Regions from separate parts of the Oxalobacter vibrioformis genome, predicted to be linked through region 2. Evidence: predicted binding sites of a transcription regulator. Region 2 holds the regulator's gene; each other region holds the start of a gene.
What was found. Region 2 encodes FliA, which starts transcription of late flagellar genes. Its sites were predicted from a motif close to CTAAAGTTTNNNNNNNNNNNGCCGNTA; they were not measured.

Region 1: the regulator FliA is predicted to act here: its motif matches at 2,754-2,780, upstream of NB640_RS08725 (flagellar protein FliT).
Region 3: the regulator FliA is predicted to act here: its motif matches at 3,538-3,564, upstream of NB640_RS12590 (DUF5610 domain-containing protein).

Annotation. Positions count from the first base shown of each region.
Region 1 is NZ_CP098242.1:1,748,826-1,753,754, reverse strand. It holds gene ahpF (alkyl hydroperoxide reductase subunit F) at 1-972, shown strand, start outside; gene NB640_RS08735 (SIR2 family NAD-dependent protein deacylase) at 1,028-1,852, shown strand; gene thiM (hydroxyethylthiazole kinase) at 1,854-2,693, shown strand; gene NB640_RS08725 (flagellar protein FliT) at 2,818-3,099, shown strand; gene NB640_RS08720 (O-acetylhomoserine aminocarboxypropyltransferase/cysteine synthase family protein) at 3,149-4,432, opposite strand; gene NB640_RS08715 (hypothetical protein) at 4,792-4,923, shown strand.
Region 2 is NZ_CP098242.1:1,975,963-1,980,891, forward strand. It holds gene flhF (flagellar biosynthesis protein FlhF) at 1-937, shown strand, start outside; gene NB640_RS09740 (MinD/ParA family ATP-binding protein) at 930-1,760, shown strand; gene NB640_RS09745 (RNA polymerase sigma factor FliA) at 1,764-2,495, shown strand; gene NB640_RS09750 (flagellar motor protein) at 2,477-3,235, shown strand; gene motD (flagellar motor protein MotD) at 3,286-4,080, shown strand; gene NB640_RS09760 (flagellin N-terminal helical domain-containing protein) at 4,706-4,929, shown strand, end outside.
Region 3 is NZ_CP098242.1:2,541,833-2,546,761, forward strand. It holds gene NB640_RS12585 (autotransporter-associated beta strand repeat-containing protein) at 1-2,729, shown strand, start outside; gene NB640_RS12590 (DUF5610 domain-containing protein) at 2,806-3,453, opposite strand; gene NB640_RS12595 (hypothetical protein) at 3,590-3,910, opposite strand; gene NB640_RS12600 (hypothetical protein) at 3,885-4,352, opposite strand; gene NB640_RS12605 (3-hydroxyacyl-CoA dehydrogenase family protein) at 4,537-4,929, shown strand, end outside.

The DNA.
Region 1 (4,929 bases), 230 kb from region 2:
CTGGCGCTTATCGATACCGCCAGTACGGAACGCGAAGTACAGAAAATTTCAGCCAAGGCGCCTTTTGATGTTGTCGTTATCGGTGGCGGCCCCGCCGCTTCAGCAGCGGCTGTCTACGCGGCCAGAAAAGGCATCCGGACAGGACTTGTCACGGAAAATTTCGGCGGGCAGATGCTCAATACCACAACCATCGAAAACCTCATTGCCCTCAAGCAAACGGAAGGCGTCAAATTTTCCGCGGCACTGGAAGAAAATGTTATCGCCCATGGCGTTGATATCATGATCCCGCAAACAGCGACAAAACTGATCCCGGGCAAACTCATTGAAATCCGGATGGAAAGCGGTGCCACCATTAAAAGTAAAACCGTCATTCTGGCGCCCGGCGCACGCTTTCGCCAACTGGGCATTGAAGGCGAAAGCCAGTATATCGGACGCGGTGTTGCATTCTGTGCACACTGTGACGGCCCGCTGTACAAGAATAAACAGGTCGCCGTGATTGGTGGCGGCAACGCAGCAGTAGAAGCGGCAATTGATCTTGCCGGCATCACAGAACATGTCACACTGCTGGCCAGGAACAACAGGATGGAAGCGGATATCGTGTTGCAGGAAAAGCTCAAAAAACTGCCCAATGTCACCATCAAGACAGACGCCCTGGTATTTGAAGTCACTGGTGAACATAGCCGGGTCAATGGCCTGATGTACCGTGATCTGACAACCGATATGACACATAACCTCAAGCTGGAGGGTATCTTTGTCCAGATAGGCCAGCAGCCGGCAACAAAATGGTTGAGTGGTATTGTTGATCTCAATGCGCATGGAGAAATCATCGTGGATGATCATGCCCGCACCTCCGTTCCCGGGGTGTTTGCTGCCGGCGATGCGACCACCGTCCCTTTCAAGCAGATCATTATTGCCATGGGTAACGGCGCCACTGCCGCGCTCAGTGCCTTTGATTATTTGCTCAGAAACTGATAAAACTGTGCGAAACTGTTGCTGATCATACCTTTCCAGATAGCCGGAGCAGAATATGGAACGTGATATCGCAGCAGCCGCACAGCTTATCAAACAGGCAGATGGTTTACTCATCGGCGCAGGAGCCGGTATGGGTGTTGACTCCGGTCTGCCTGATTTCCGGGGAAACGAAGGATTCTGGAAAGCCTATCCCCCGCTGGCCAGGGCGCGCATCGAGTTTGTCGAAATAGCCAACCCGGCATCCTTTTCGGATAACCCTCCACTGGCCTGGGGATTTTATGGCCACCGCCTGCAGCTGTACCGGGATACCATACCGCATGCGGGTTTCCATATTCTCCAGGCATTCGCTGCTGCGATGGAACATGGCCCTTTTGTCTTTACCAGCAACGTTGACGGCCAGTTCCAGAAATCCGGCTTTTTGACTGAGCAGGTTGCTGAATGCCACGGCTCGATTCATCATCTTCAGTGCACCCGTCCCTGTTCTCGCGCCATCTGGCCAGCTGAAAAACTGGCCGTGGAAGTGGATATGGATGTCTGCCATTGGCAGCCGGATTTGCCAACCTGTATTGAATGTGGTGCACTGGCCCGCCCGAATGTCCTGCTGTTTAATGACTGGGGCTGGATATCCGACCAGACCGATCTGCAGATGGAACGGCTGAATAAATGGTACCGGAAGGTGAAAAATCCGGTCGTCATTGAGCTGGGAGCCGGGCTTGCCGTCCCGACCGTCCGGCGTGTCTGTGAATCAACCCCTGCCCCGCTCATCCGCATCAACCTGACTGAGCCGCAAATGGACAGTGGCAGGCAAAATGCCATCAGTCTCAACATGCGCGGGCTGGAAGCGTTAAAACAGATCCATACCATATGGCAGACGCTGTGACATGACATCCGCACCACACACGCTTTCAGTTGAAGATCTCTGGCATGATGTGACCGCTGTACGGGAAAACCGTCCGCTGGTTCACAATATCACCAACTACGTCGTTGCGCCTTATAACGCCAATGCCCTTTTGGCACTGGGCGCCTCTCCTGTCATGGCACATGCCCATGAAGAGGCCGGGGAAATGGCACAGCTTGCCAGCGCCCTGGTCCTCAATATCGGCACGCTTGATCCTTACTGGGTCACTGCCATGAAACACGCCATGGCAGCCGCAAACGAAGCAGGCAAACCCGTTGTCCTTGATCCGGTTGGTGCGGGAGCAACCGCTTACCGTACGGAAACGGTTCATGAACTGATCCGCCTGGGTCCGCCTGCCATCATCCGTGGCAACGCGTCGGAAATCCTGAGTCTTGCGGGATACACTGCGCCGACCAAAGGCGTGGACAGTGCCGCCACATCAGGCACAGCCGTGACGGCCGCCCGCATGCTGGCAGAGAGAATCAACGGTACTGTCTGCATTTCCGGTGCGGATGATCATGTTGTGGACAGCGTGGGCCGCTGGCTCAGCCTGTCAAACGGACATGAATGGATGACACGGATCACTGGAACAGGTTGCTCGGCATCGGCCATGGTGGGCGCTTTTGCCGCGATTCAGCCCGACAGGTGGCGTGCAACAGCTGCTGCCATGGCCTATCTGGGTGTCGCCGGTGAAATCGCTGCCGAAGAAGCCATCAAGGCTGGCTGCGGTGTGGGATCGCTCCAGATGCGGCTTTTAGACAGGCTGCAGTTGCTGTCCCGCCAGGACTTCATCAGCCGCCTGAAAATCACGCATCACAGCTGAAAAATCCCGCTTCAAAAAGAAATAGCAAGGAAAACACCTTCTGTTTTTCTCTTTGCCGCCATCAAGTTCCCGCAAATGCTGCCGTTAAGTTACACATGAGCAAACTTGATTATCTGGTGGTGTAATGGGTTCACTTGAAATAATTAACGTGTACGAGCGCCTTGCGGGACTGACCGCACAAATGGCGGAAGCTGCACTTGCCAGAAACTGGGGTGATTTTGAAACACTCGAAAATCAGTGTGCAAAACAGGTGGAATATGTCAAAACGCTGAAGAAAACACCGCTGACCGGTGAACCGCTTCGCCGTAAAATCCGCTTGTTGAAAGAAATCATGGCACATGACCGGAATATCCGGGAAATGACCGAGCCATGGCAACAGCAGCTTCCTTCTGTCATGCGACATTAAACTTTTCCGGCAGCTTTTCAGCTGCCGGAATCATTTTGGCTTCCTTACCTTACACAGTGGCCAGTGCCTGATCCAGATCGGCTATCAGGTCATCGATATGCTCCAGCCCGATGGAAAGGCGCAGCATATCCTCGGAAACCCCCGCTTTTTCCAATTCTTCCGGGCTTAACTGGCGATGAGTCGTTGAGGCGGAGTGGGTAATCAGCGAACGGGAATCCCCGATATTGACCAGGCGCGTGAAGAGATTTACCGCATCCAGCACGCGCGCCCCTGCATCACGCGGACTGATCCCTGCGGATGGCTTGACGCCAAATGAGAGGATACTTGGCGCTTTGCCATTCATGTATTTCTGAAGCAGCGCATGATCCGGATGATCCGGCAATGCCGCACAATTGACCCATGCCACTTTCGGATGATCTTTCAGATAGCGGGCAACCGCCAGCGCATTATCGCAGGCGCGTTCCATGCGCAGATGCAGGGTTTCAATACCCTGGAGAATCAGGAAAGCATTCATCGGGGAAAGCGCTGCCCCCATATTACGCAACGGTACCACGCGCGCCCGGGTAATATAGGCCGCATCCCCCATCTCTTTCGTGTAGACCACACCGTGGTATGACACATCCGGCTCATTCAAGCGATTGAAACGCTCACTTTCAGCCCAGGGAAATTTTCCGCTGTCGACCACTGCGCCGCCCAGGCTGTTGGCATGTCCACCAAGCGACTTGGTCAGTGCATGCACCACAATATCCGCCCCCCATTCAAAAGGACGGCACAGATAAGGTGTCGGTACGGTATTGTCCACGATCAGCGGAATGCCATGCGCATGGGCAATTTCTGCCAGCCGTTCAATATCGGTCACATTACCGAATGGATTGCCCACGGATTCACAGAAAATCGCCTTGGTTCTTGAATCAATCAGCGGGATAAAACTTTCCGGATCACGTGAATTGGCAAAACGGACATCAATGCCGTATTGCGGCAGGGTATGCGCAAAAAGATTATACGAGCCGCCATACAGCGTGCTGGCTGTGACGATATTGTCACCCATCTCTGAAATCGTCTGGATGGCACAGGTAATGGCCGCCATGCCGGATGCCATTGCCAGAGCGCCAATACCGCCTTCCAGTGCCGCTACCCGTTTTTCCAGCACATCGTTCGTGGGATTCATTATCCGGGTATAGATATTGCCCGGCACCTTGAGATCAAAGAGATCCGCGCCGTGCTGGGCGCTGTCAAAGGCATAGGCCACTGTCTGGTAAATCGGGACGGCGACGGATTTGGTCACAGGATCGGGCGAATAGCCCGCATGAATGGCAAGGGTGTCGATTTTCATGGCTTCTCAATAAGATCAGAACAAAGAAACCAGTTTACATGGATTTTTTCACCGGATGCCCTTTTCGGGAAAAACCCCTTAAAATTTAATGTCCATCTGCCAAAACCGAACGCCATGCAGGAAACCCATTGCCCACTCTGTCACCACGAACTCGACATCCGGGATGTCACGCCCTGCGATGTATGCGGCGCCAACCCGGAAGAACTGTCCCATCTTGCCGCCGGGCGGCACACTTATTCAGAATATGAAATCTTTCCGGAACTGACGCTGGTCCTCTGTGATTTCTGTGACGTGGATTTCGGCTCATATGACCCGGTCTGGTTTCGCTTGCCGAAACAGGCAAAATCGGATACGAGCACATGCATAAACGTTCGGTTGTTTCCCGTCCGACGCCGGGCAAAGACAAATTCTGTCCCATGTGCCAGCATCGGCTGGCTTTCCTCCGCTTTATCCGTGCATCACGCAATCGGCATGAATCGGAAAATCCATAATACCCC
Region 2 (4,929 bases):
CATGCGGACGATGTTTGAAACGCAACTGGCAGAGATCACCTGGGGCAGCAAGCAGGAACGTGAACCACTGCGGGCTGACCTGATGCGTGAAATGCTCACGGCCGGTTTTTCTCCGGGGATGGCACGTTATCTGGTGGAAAATCTCCCGGAACAGGAAAAGGCCGATGGCGGCATGCGCTGGGTTCAGCGTGCGCTTGCCAGGAATCTGGTGACGGTTGGCAATGAAGATGACCTCCTGGACCAGGGGGGCGTTTTTGCGCTGGTTGGCCCGACCGGTGTGGGGAAAACAACGACGACAGCCAAGCTGGCAGCGCGTTTTGTGATGCGTCACGGTGCTGGAAAACTTGCATTAATTACAACAGACGGGTATCGTATCGGTGGGTTTGAACAATTACGCATTTATGGAAAAATCCTGGGCGTGATGGTGCATTCTGTCAAGGATCAGGCTGATTTGCGCATTGCGCTCGATGAGCTGAAAAACAAGCACACGGTCTTAATCGATACGGTTGGCATGAGCCAGCGCGACAGGATGGTGGCAGACCAGATTGCCATGTTGTCCAATACGGGCAAGGATGTGAAACGGCTGCTTTGCCTTTCAGCCACATCAACAGGGGAAACCTTGAATGAAGTGGTCAGTGCCTACAAGGGCAATGGCTTGGCCGGGTGCATTATGACCAAGATGGATGAGGCAGCAACGATTGGTAACTTGCTGGATGTCATCATCCGCCAGAAGCTGGCGCTTTATTATGTGGCCAATGGTCAGCGTGTGCCTGAAGATCTGGAAGTGGCGGATTCACATGCACTGATCAGACATGCTTTCAGCCTGAAGAAGCAGACCAAAGCCTATACTTTTGACGATGACGAGTTGCCGATGGTGGTTGCCCATTCGATTCAGACAATGAAGCCTGCACGTACCCGGGAGGCCGGACGTGGATAATTTTCAGTTTGACCAGGCCGAGGGATTAAGGCGTCTTCTGGGCGAGCCCCGGCAGCGCATCTATACGTTTTTGTCGACGCTGCCGCACAGAAACAAGAATCATGTCCTTTTCAATCTGGCAGCCTCCCTGTCCCGTTCCGGCAGTGCGGTGATGCTTCTGGATGCGACCTGTTCGCGTGAAGGGGTAGGCTTTTATCAGCCGCAGGAATATGCCAGTGCCACGCTGGCCCAGGTTGCGCGCAATGAATATGCCGTGGATGATGCGTTTTACCATGTGCCACAGGGTTTTGATGTGGTTCGCATGGCGGACTCCGCTGGTGAAATCGGGAAAAAGCGCTCTTTCCGCAACTGGCTGGACCTGTCTTTTGAGTCAGCGGCTGTTGACGCGGATGTGGTGCTGATTGACTCGCTTCTGGATAAGGAAAACGGGTTTTCCCTGACGGCGATGGAAAGCAGTTCGTTGATTTTACTCATAGAGGATACGGAAAGATCAATCAAGGACGCCTATATGCTGATCAAGCGTATGGCTGGTCATTTTGGACGCATGCCGTTTGGTGTGCTAGTATCAGGAAGTGGAGAAAACCGCTCGCAGGCAGTTTTCCGCAATATGGCACAGACAGCCGCACATTACCTGGGTGTTCAGCTGTATTCCATGGGTTATGTGCCGAAGGATGATCACATGGCACGGGCAGCCAGCCTGGGCCGTTCTGTTGTTGATGCTTTCCCGATGGCGCTGTCGTCATTTGCATTCAGACGCATTGCGGGTGCGTTTTCTGATATTGGACCTTCTCAACAGAATGTGTATGAAATGGCTGGTGCATGACGCATGTACAACATACAGGGTAAATCTGACAGAAACGAACTTCTGATTCAGCATGCGCCCCTGGTAAAAAAGCTGGCGCATATGATGAGGGCGAGACTGCCTCCCAGTGTGGAGGTGGATGACCTTATTCAGTCAGGCATGATTGGTCTTTTGGATGCTGCCAGCCGTTATGAGGAGGTGCATGGCGCCCAGTTCGAGACCTACGCGATGCAGCGCATCCGCGGCGCCATGCTCGATGAACTTCGCAGCAATGACTGGATGCCGCGCGGCATGCGCCAGAACATGCGCAAGGTCGAAGATGCCATCCGTACCCTGCAACAGCGCCTGGGCCGCTCGCCCAATGAGTCGGAGGTGGCCAAGCAGCTGAACCTTTCCGTCAAGGCATACCAGGATCTGCTCTTTGATGGTGCAGGTCACCAGCTGGTTTATTACGAAGATTTCTTTGATTCGGAGTCAAGTGAGCACTTCCTTGACCGGCACGCGACTGACGTGGCAGAAGACCCGCTACAGATGCTCATGGACAGTGGTTTCAGACACGCGGTAATTGATGCGATTGATGCACTGCCTGAGCGGGAAAAGCTGTTGATGGGCCTGTATTATGAGCAGGAAATGAATCTCAAGGAGATCGGGGCAATCATGGGCGTCACGGAATCGCGTGTCAGCCAGTTGCACAGTCAGGCAATTGCACGCATGCGTGTCAGGTTAAAGGAGCTTATGTGGACTGGGGAAGCATAGTCGGTATTATCCTCGGTGTTGGCGGCATTGTTGCCGGTCAGGTCATCGAAGGCGGTCATATCACTTCGCTTTTGCAGCCGGCTGCATTTGTGATTGTTTTTGTCGGCACGCTCGGTGCGGTTGTTTTGCAGTCGGGTTTTCCTGTTTTCTGGCGCGGTGTGAAGCTGGTCAGGATCGTTTTTTTTCCGCCCGAAGATGATTACCCACAGATGCAGACAGATATCGGACGCTGGAGCCTGATCGCCTGGCGTGATGGGACACTGGCACTGGAAGGCCAGATCAACCAGGCAAAACATCCTTTTGTCCGTGCAGGGCTTCGTTATGTGGTCGATAATGTGGACCCGATGAAGCTGAGAAATCTTCTGGAAGCTGAAATCCAGGTTTACGAAGAAAACGAAAAGCTGCCTATCCGTATCTGGGAAGCGGCTGGCGGCTACGCACCGACGATTGGTATTTTGGGTGCGGTGCTGGGGCTGATCCATGTGATGGAGAATCTTTCCGACCCGGGACGTCTGGGGAGCGGTATTGCCGTGGCATTTGTTGCCACGATTTACGGTGTGGGTCTTGCCAACCTGGTCTTCCTCCCGATCAGTAACCGCTTAAAGGCATGGCTTAATCGTGAGGTGACCAAGCGTGAAATGCTGCTGGAAGCCTTTTTCGGCATGCTGATGGGCGAGCATCCCCGCATGGTTTCCGAGCGGATGGCGATTTTTCTGCCCAAACGGGAAGGAAAAAAATAGATCAGGCTTTTTGACCGGCCTGTCTGAAGCAACATTGTCAGGAAATGCGCATGGCAAGAAAAAAACGCGAAGAGGAAAGTGACAATCATGAAAGGTGGCTGGTCTCCTACGCCGACTTTATTACCCTGCTTTTTGCGTTTTTTGTGGTGATGTATGCCATCTCTTCTGTCAATGAAAACAAGTATCGTGAATTGACCCAGTCTATTGGCTCGGCTTTTGGCGTCAAGGTTGTGCCAACGGTTATTAACGAGAATCCGCCTGTCTCCATTGTGCCTCCCGCTATTACCCGTCCTTTGCGGAAAAAGGCCACAACCAATACGGAAATCAGAAAAGAGCGCGAAAAGATGACCGGGATCGGGCGTGACCTGATGAAGGTACTGTCTCCGCTGATTAATGAGGGCAAGGTGAAGGTCATACAAAGCGCGCGCGGCGTCAATGTGGAAATCAATGCCAGTGTCCTGTTTGCGCCTGCCGAGGCTCGTCTTTCGCGGCAGTCTGAGGAGGTGTTACGGGCGGTTGCCCAGATCCTGAAAGATGAGCCAAATGATATCCAGGTAGAAGGGTTTACGGATAATATGCCAATCAGTTCGGCACAGTATCCTTCCAACTGGGAGCTTTCTTCTGCCAGGGCGAGCAGTGTGGTGCGGCTTTTTGTTGATCAGGGTATCGCCGGGGAGCGGATGGTGGCAATCGGACGTAGCGCCAATAGCCCGATTGATGATAATGCGACTTCTGATGGACGTTCGCGCAACAGAAGGGTGGCGCTGACGGTTTTATCCAATATTCCGGAGGCAGTGACAGAGGTGCCGGTATCGGTTAGCGAAAATAATACGGCAGGGCACTGATTCATCCAGCGCTTACCTGTCTTGAAGGGACGGCATATGCCGCCCCTTTTTGTTTGCCTGAATGTCATATTCCTCTGTCGGGGTAGTGTTTTCCCGCATTCAAATCCAGGAAATAAGGGGTAAAAGCCGTTCAATTCATCGAATTGGCACCATCCCCGGTGGATGAAAAAAAGCGAAAAAGCGGCGATTTATGGTTTATCCTGAAAAAAACATCACATTCAAAACGATGATAAAAAGGCAAAACACCACGCTTATCGGCGTTTTGAATCGGGTGTGTCAAACAGGTTGAATTTGTTTTAGTATATTGATTTAATTAAATATATTTGCCTTGTTTCCTTGCTTGAAAAAAATCTTCGCCCACCCTAAAGTTTTCCGGAAAAATGCCGCCTAGAGCGCGAATTGCACAAGGCGTTTCCATCGCCATTTCGACCCGCCTCAAATTAAACCTTTCACCACCCCCTCCGTTAACAGGACAACAGCGGTCGGCTTTGAATACCCGCAGCGGTCGGTTCAAAAAACAAGGAACACACCAATGCAACGTAAAGACCTTATTTGCAAAGCCCACCAATGAAAAGGCGAAATCAGGCGCCTTAACCATAGCGAAAGATTTACAGGAGAGTAGGTTATGCCTCAGATTATCAATACCAACATGATGTCGCTGAATTCACAGCGACACTTGAATGCCACACAGTCAGCCCTTTCCCAGGCCATGGAACGCCTGTCCTCAGGCAAGCGCATTAACAGCGCCAAGGACGATGCAGCCGGTTTAGGCATCTCGGAAAGAATGACCTCCCAGATCAACGGCATGAACCAGGCAATCAGAAATGCCCGTGACGGCATCTCGCTTGG
Region 3 (4,929 bases), 570 kb from region 2:
CCGCCACCAATACCTATACCGGCACAACCACGGTCAATGGCGGGGTGTTGCAAACAGGGGCTGCCAACGCCTTTGCCTCGAGCAGCCAGGTGACACTGGCAGCCGGTACCACGCTGGATCTGAACAACTATAACCAGACAGCCAACAAGCTTGGTGGGGCCGGGAGCATCACGCTGGGTAGTGGGACATTGACGGCGAATAATGCCACAGCGGCCACTGACGACACCGTATTTTCCGGCACCATCAATGGCACGGGAGGGCTGACCAAAACAGGGGCGGGAATGCTCACGCTTTCCGGAAAACCCTCTTCTGTTGGCAGCGTTTCCGTAAATAGCGGCTCGCTGAATCTGGCGCAGGATGGCAAATTTACCGTAACAGGCGATTACACAACACAGGCCGGAGCAACTACACACATCGGACTGAACAATGCGCAACTGGTGGTCGGAGGAAAATTTGAGCAAAAAGCCAATTCCACGCTGCAGGTGACGGTCGGGGCGTCCCCTGACATTGACGCGACCGATGTCACGCTGGCTGGCACGCTGGTTGTGAACGGGTTTGCCGATACGGGAACGCCGCCTGTCAAGGCAACAGAGTTGGGCTCGCCTTATACCATTATCAGGTCAGCCAATAACATTGTCGGCAATTTTGCCACGAATCCGCTGTCACCCTCAGGGCTGGATTACCTGCTGTACAGCGGCTATAAATCCACCGACGAGAAATCCTATAACCTGGGTTTCCGCCTGGCGTGGACAGAGGGGCAGGACAAGCGTACCGGCAGCTTTACCATGAGTGACGGGACATCCTTTGATGTGGATATTGTGCTGGGCGATCAGACGGCCAATCCCGGCAACAACTGGGACGGCAAGAGCCTGAGCAAGGCGGGCGATGGAACCCTCATCCTTTCAAAGGTCAATACCTACACCGGATCGACAACACTCAACGGCGGCACACTGAAGATGGGGGCAATCGATGCCATCAAATCCAGCAGCGACATCGTTGTCAATCATGGCGCACTGGACTTGAATGGGTATGATCAGGAATTCAACCGCCTCTCCGGTACCGGCGGCACGGTCAATATCGGCGCCAAGACCCTGACGGTGGTCAATACAGCCAACGGGACAGATGACTCCCGTTATGCCGGCGCCATCACCGGCACAGGCAAGCTTCTCAAGGAAGGTGCCGGCACACTCACACTGGCAGGCGTCTCCTCGGTCGGTACAACCCATATTGATGCAGGAACCCTGAAGCTGGACGGGGGCAAACTGACAAGCGGGGTGCTTACCGGCAACGGGACAAATCTTGATCTGGTCAATGCTGCCGTCTTCACCGGCACCATCAAGGATTCGTCCGGCGCAGTGGATGCCTCGATCGGCCAGCATTCCGCATGGAACATGACGGAAAGCTCGACAGTAAATGATCTGGCGCTGGCAGCCGGCCATGTCCGGTATGCCGCGCCAACAGGCGATATCAGCCAGCAGGCCGCTTACCGGACACTTACCGTTGATACGTTGAGCGGCAGTGGCAATATCCATCTCAACACCAACCTGGGCGCCCGGGTTGGCGACATGCTTGTCGCTGACGATACCTCAGGCAATCATGTCGTATATGTTACCAACCGTGGCGGAAATCCTGCGGCACCCGGCGAATCGCTCAAGATCATTGAAGTCGCCAATAGCAGCAAGGGTGAATTTGCACTGAACAAGGGCAGGGTGGATGTGGGCGCCTACCGCTATACGCTGGTGCGCGGTGACGCCGTGGATGACGGGGCGGGCGGCACCCTCGCCTACAACAACTGGTACCTGTACAACACCGGCATGGCGTCGCCTTTGACCCGGCAGGTGCAGACCATTGCCAACGCCACCAAGTATGCGACGATCGCATCCTTGAATGATATCCACAAACGGATGGGTGAGCTGCGCCTGGATGCGTCGGAAAAAGGCGGCGTGTGGATGCGCTCGTATCGGAGAGGATATGAGAACAACCTCCACCAGGATGCCCGTGCCACCCTGTATGCAACCGGAGGAGAAATCGGTGCCGACAGGCTGGTGGAACTGGACGGCAAACGGCTTTACCTGGGTGGCCTGGTCGGGTATGCCGATTCAACCCTGTCAGGCGTTGACAGCTGGAACGGTGAATCGGAGGATATCCTGGTGGGCGCTTATGCCAGCCTGATGTTTGATAATGGCTCCTACATTGACCTTGTGGGCCGCCATTTCTGGTTTGACCGTGACTACCGGTTTGGCAGTAACGGGGCAACGGAGAAGGGTTCCGGCCGTTACCGGGCTTATTCTATTGACATTGAAGCCGGCCACCGGCTTGACCTGGCCCGCGGCTGGTTCCTTGAGCCGCAGGCAGAGCTGACCTGGCTGAAGACAACCCGCTCTGACTTTACGACAGATAACGGAAACCGCATTGTGATGGATGGTTTTCATACCCTGCTGGGACGGGCAGGGATAACAGCCGGGCGCACGCTGGATATCGGGAAAAACAATAAAACCCAGCTTTACGGGCGTCTTGACCATATCAGGAATTTTACCTCCAACGGCAAGGTTTCCATCAATGGGGATCGTTTCAGCGCTGAAAAAGAAGGGGGCTCATGGGTGCTTTCCGCAGGCCTCCAGACAGCCACCCGGCAGGGACAATTCCATATCGAGCTTGAAACCGGTGTGGGAAGCGCAGACGTAAGGCAGAAGTGGGGTGTTAATTTCGGTGCCCGCTGGGCGTTTTGATTGCAGCATAAAAAAAGCCCGGACAATGTCCGGGCTTACAAATATCATCTTCTTAAAGGGCAGATGAAAAAAACGCTTAATCGCTTACCTTGGTATCACCCGTCACATCAGCAGGCTTGGTTTCTGGCTGGGTTTCCGGTTTCTGAAATGAAGCCAGCTTGTCTGACAGCCAATCATCATAGCCTTTTTGCACCAGATCCCAGGTCTTCTGGATTTCGCTCTTGACGTTGCCGTCAAAGACGTTCAGCGCTTCCAGGATATCAACAGCCTCGCCGTAGCCTTTTTCAAAGCCGCCGCGGATGGTTTCGATGAATTTGGCAGCCACTTCAGCCTCGTCTTCACCTTTATGGGAAGCGGCAAATCGCTCATACAGGCCCAGTGAAAAGCCCAGGATAACACCTGCCGTGCCTTCCGGGGTGGCAAACGGATTGTTTGCGTCGTTCATCGACGGCATCTGGTAATCCGGGTCGATCTTGGATTGAAAACCGCCAATTGATTCGTAAACGCTTTCCAGGCTGGAGCGGAACAAGAGTCCCTGTGGATTGTCACCGGCTTTGACGGAAACTTTGAGAGAAGCTTCAATAATCATGGCATTCTGTGATGCACGCATATTGGAAGCAGTTGGTTTCTGGCTGGCAATTTTACTTGTGACATTGCTGGTATTTGATTCTTTGCTCGTGGAAACGGCCGCAGCGTTTTGCTGCATATTGTTAATAGTCGTCATTTCCAGGTCTCCTGTACGGTATGGGTATCACTATAAAGGCAACCAGGATTCATTTCCCGGTCTGATTCCGCCTAGCTACATTATTTACGGCAGGAAATATAAAAACTTGACTTATTCTGTAAAAAAACATAAAAAACTATTTTATATCATTTAAATATGGCGGTTTATTAAAGTTAATTGTTGGAAATTGGGTGTGTTGATTCAGCGTTTCATCTCTTTGAATTTCCGGATCAGGCAGCAGGAAGGGCTTGAGACAGATCAAGGTGGCATGGGAAAAGACGCAGGGATACATCTGCGGGTCTGCTGCTGCCCGTAGCCGGGAAAAGCGGGGTCTTCCCACTTTCGGTAACCCGATTGGATCCAGCCGTTTCCGTATATACAAGCTGTTTTTCAAAAAAGACAGTTCAAAAGCGTGGTAGGGGAGTCCCAGTTCATACAGGGCAGTATCCAAGGTCATAAGCGCTGATGTTGTCATCAGCACGCGAGTCAAACCCTTCCGGTCTGACAATAGCCGAAAAAGTCCCTCTGACATAAAAAGCCTGTTTTCCATCGTCGATAACGCGCTTGTCTCCTGTTATGGTGAAAGCCAGGTCAAGATAGCCATTGATGATATCTCCGGGTACATAGTGTGCCTTGTCCAGTATCAGGTGCTCGTGGGTGAGGGGGAGGGTTAGCGGCCCGGAAGGGTATATCGGCACCCACGCCAGGGAAGTGAAAAACCTGCCGTTTCTCACCATAATATCCGTGACAAGATGATAGGCCGGATTCATCGGAAAATGGATATAAAGCGTCCCGTCTTTCACCACGGCCCGGGCTTCGGTGATGAGATGTTCGCCCTGGTGATCCGTTTGGCATGCTGTTTTCAGATGCTGCGCAGAAGGGATGTTTTCCACATTCACAGCCTTTCCTGTTTCTGCCGCGGAAAACGAGGCAGAAAGCATCAAAAGAAAAAAGAGCAGGTAGGTTTTTTCATGGCAGGCAGAGATCTTGCTGTTGCCACAGATTGTAACAGCACAGTGGTTTGTTTTTCATCCGGGAGGCTGGTATGCTCTGATGAGACCCCTTAAAGGAAAGGTGACGCCAATGCAAATTCAGGAAATCAGGACAGTTGCCTGTTTGGGAACCGGCACCATGGGACATGGTATTGCCTTCCTTGCTGCGAAAGCCGGATATGACGTTCGCTTTTTTGGCCGCACAAAAGAAAGCATTGAAAAAGGCATGGCTGACATTGACCGGGCCATCGCGCTTTACGAGAACAGCGGCCTGATGCCAACCGGCAGGGCTGATGCGATCAGGCAACGTATCCAGCCTTTTACCAGTGTTGAAAAAGCCGTAGCCGGTGCGGATATGGTGATGGAATCCGTGATTGAAGACCTGGCAGTCAAGCAGTATGTTTTTGCCGAAGCCGAGCGCCACAGCCGTGAAGGCGCCATCCTGGCGACAGATACCTCCAGTCTTTCCCTTTCTGCGATCGCC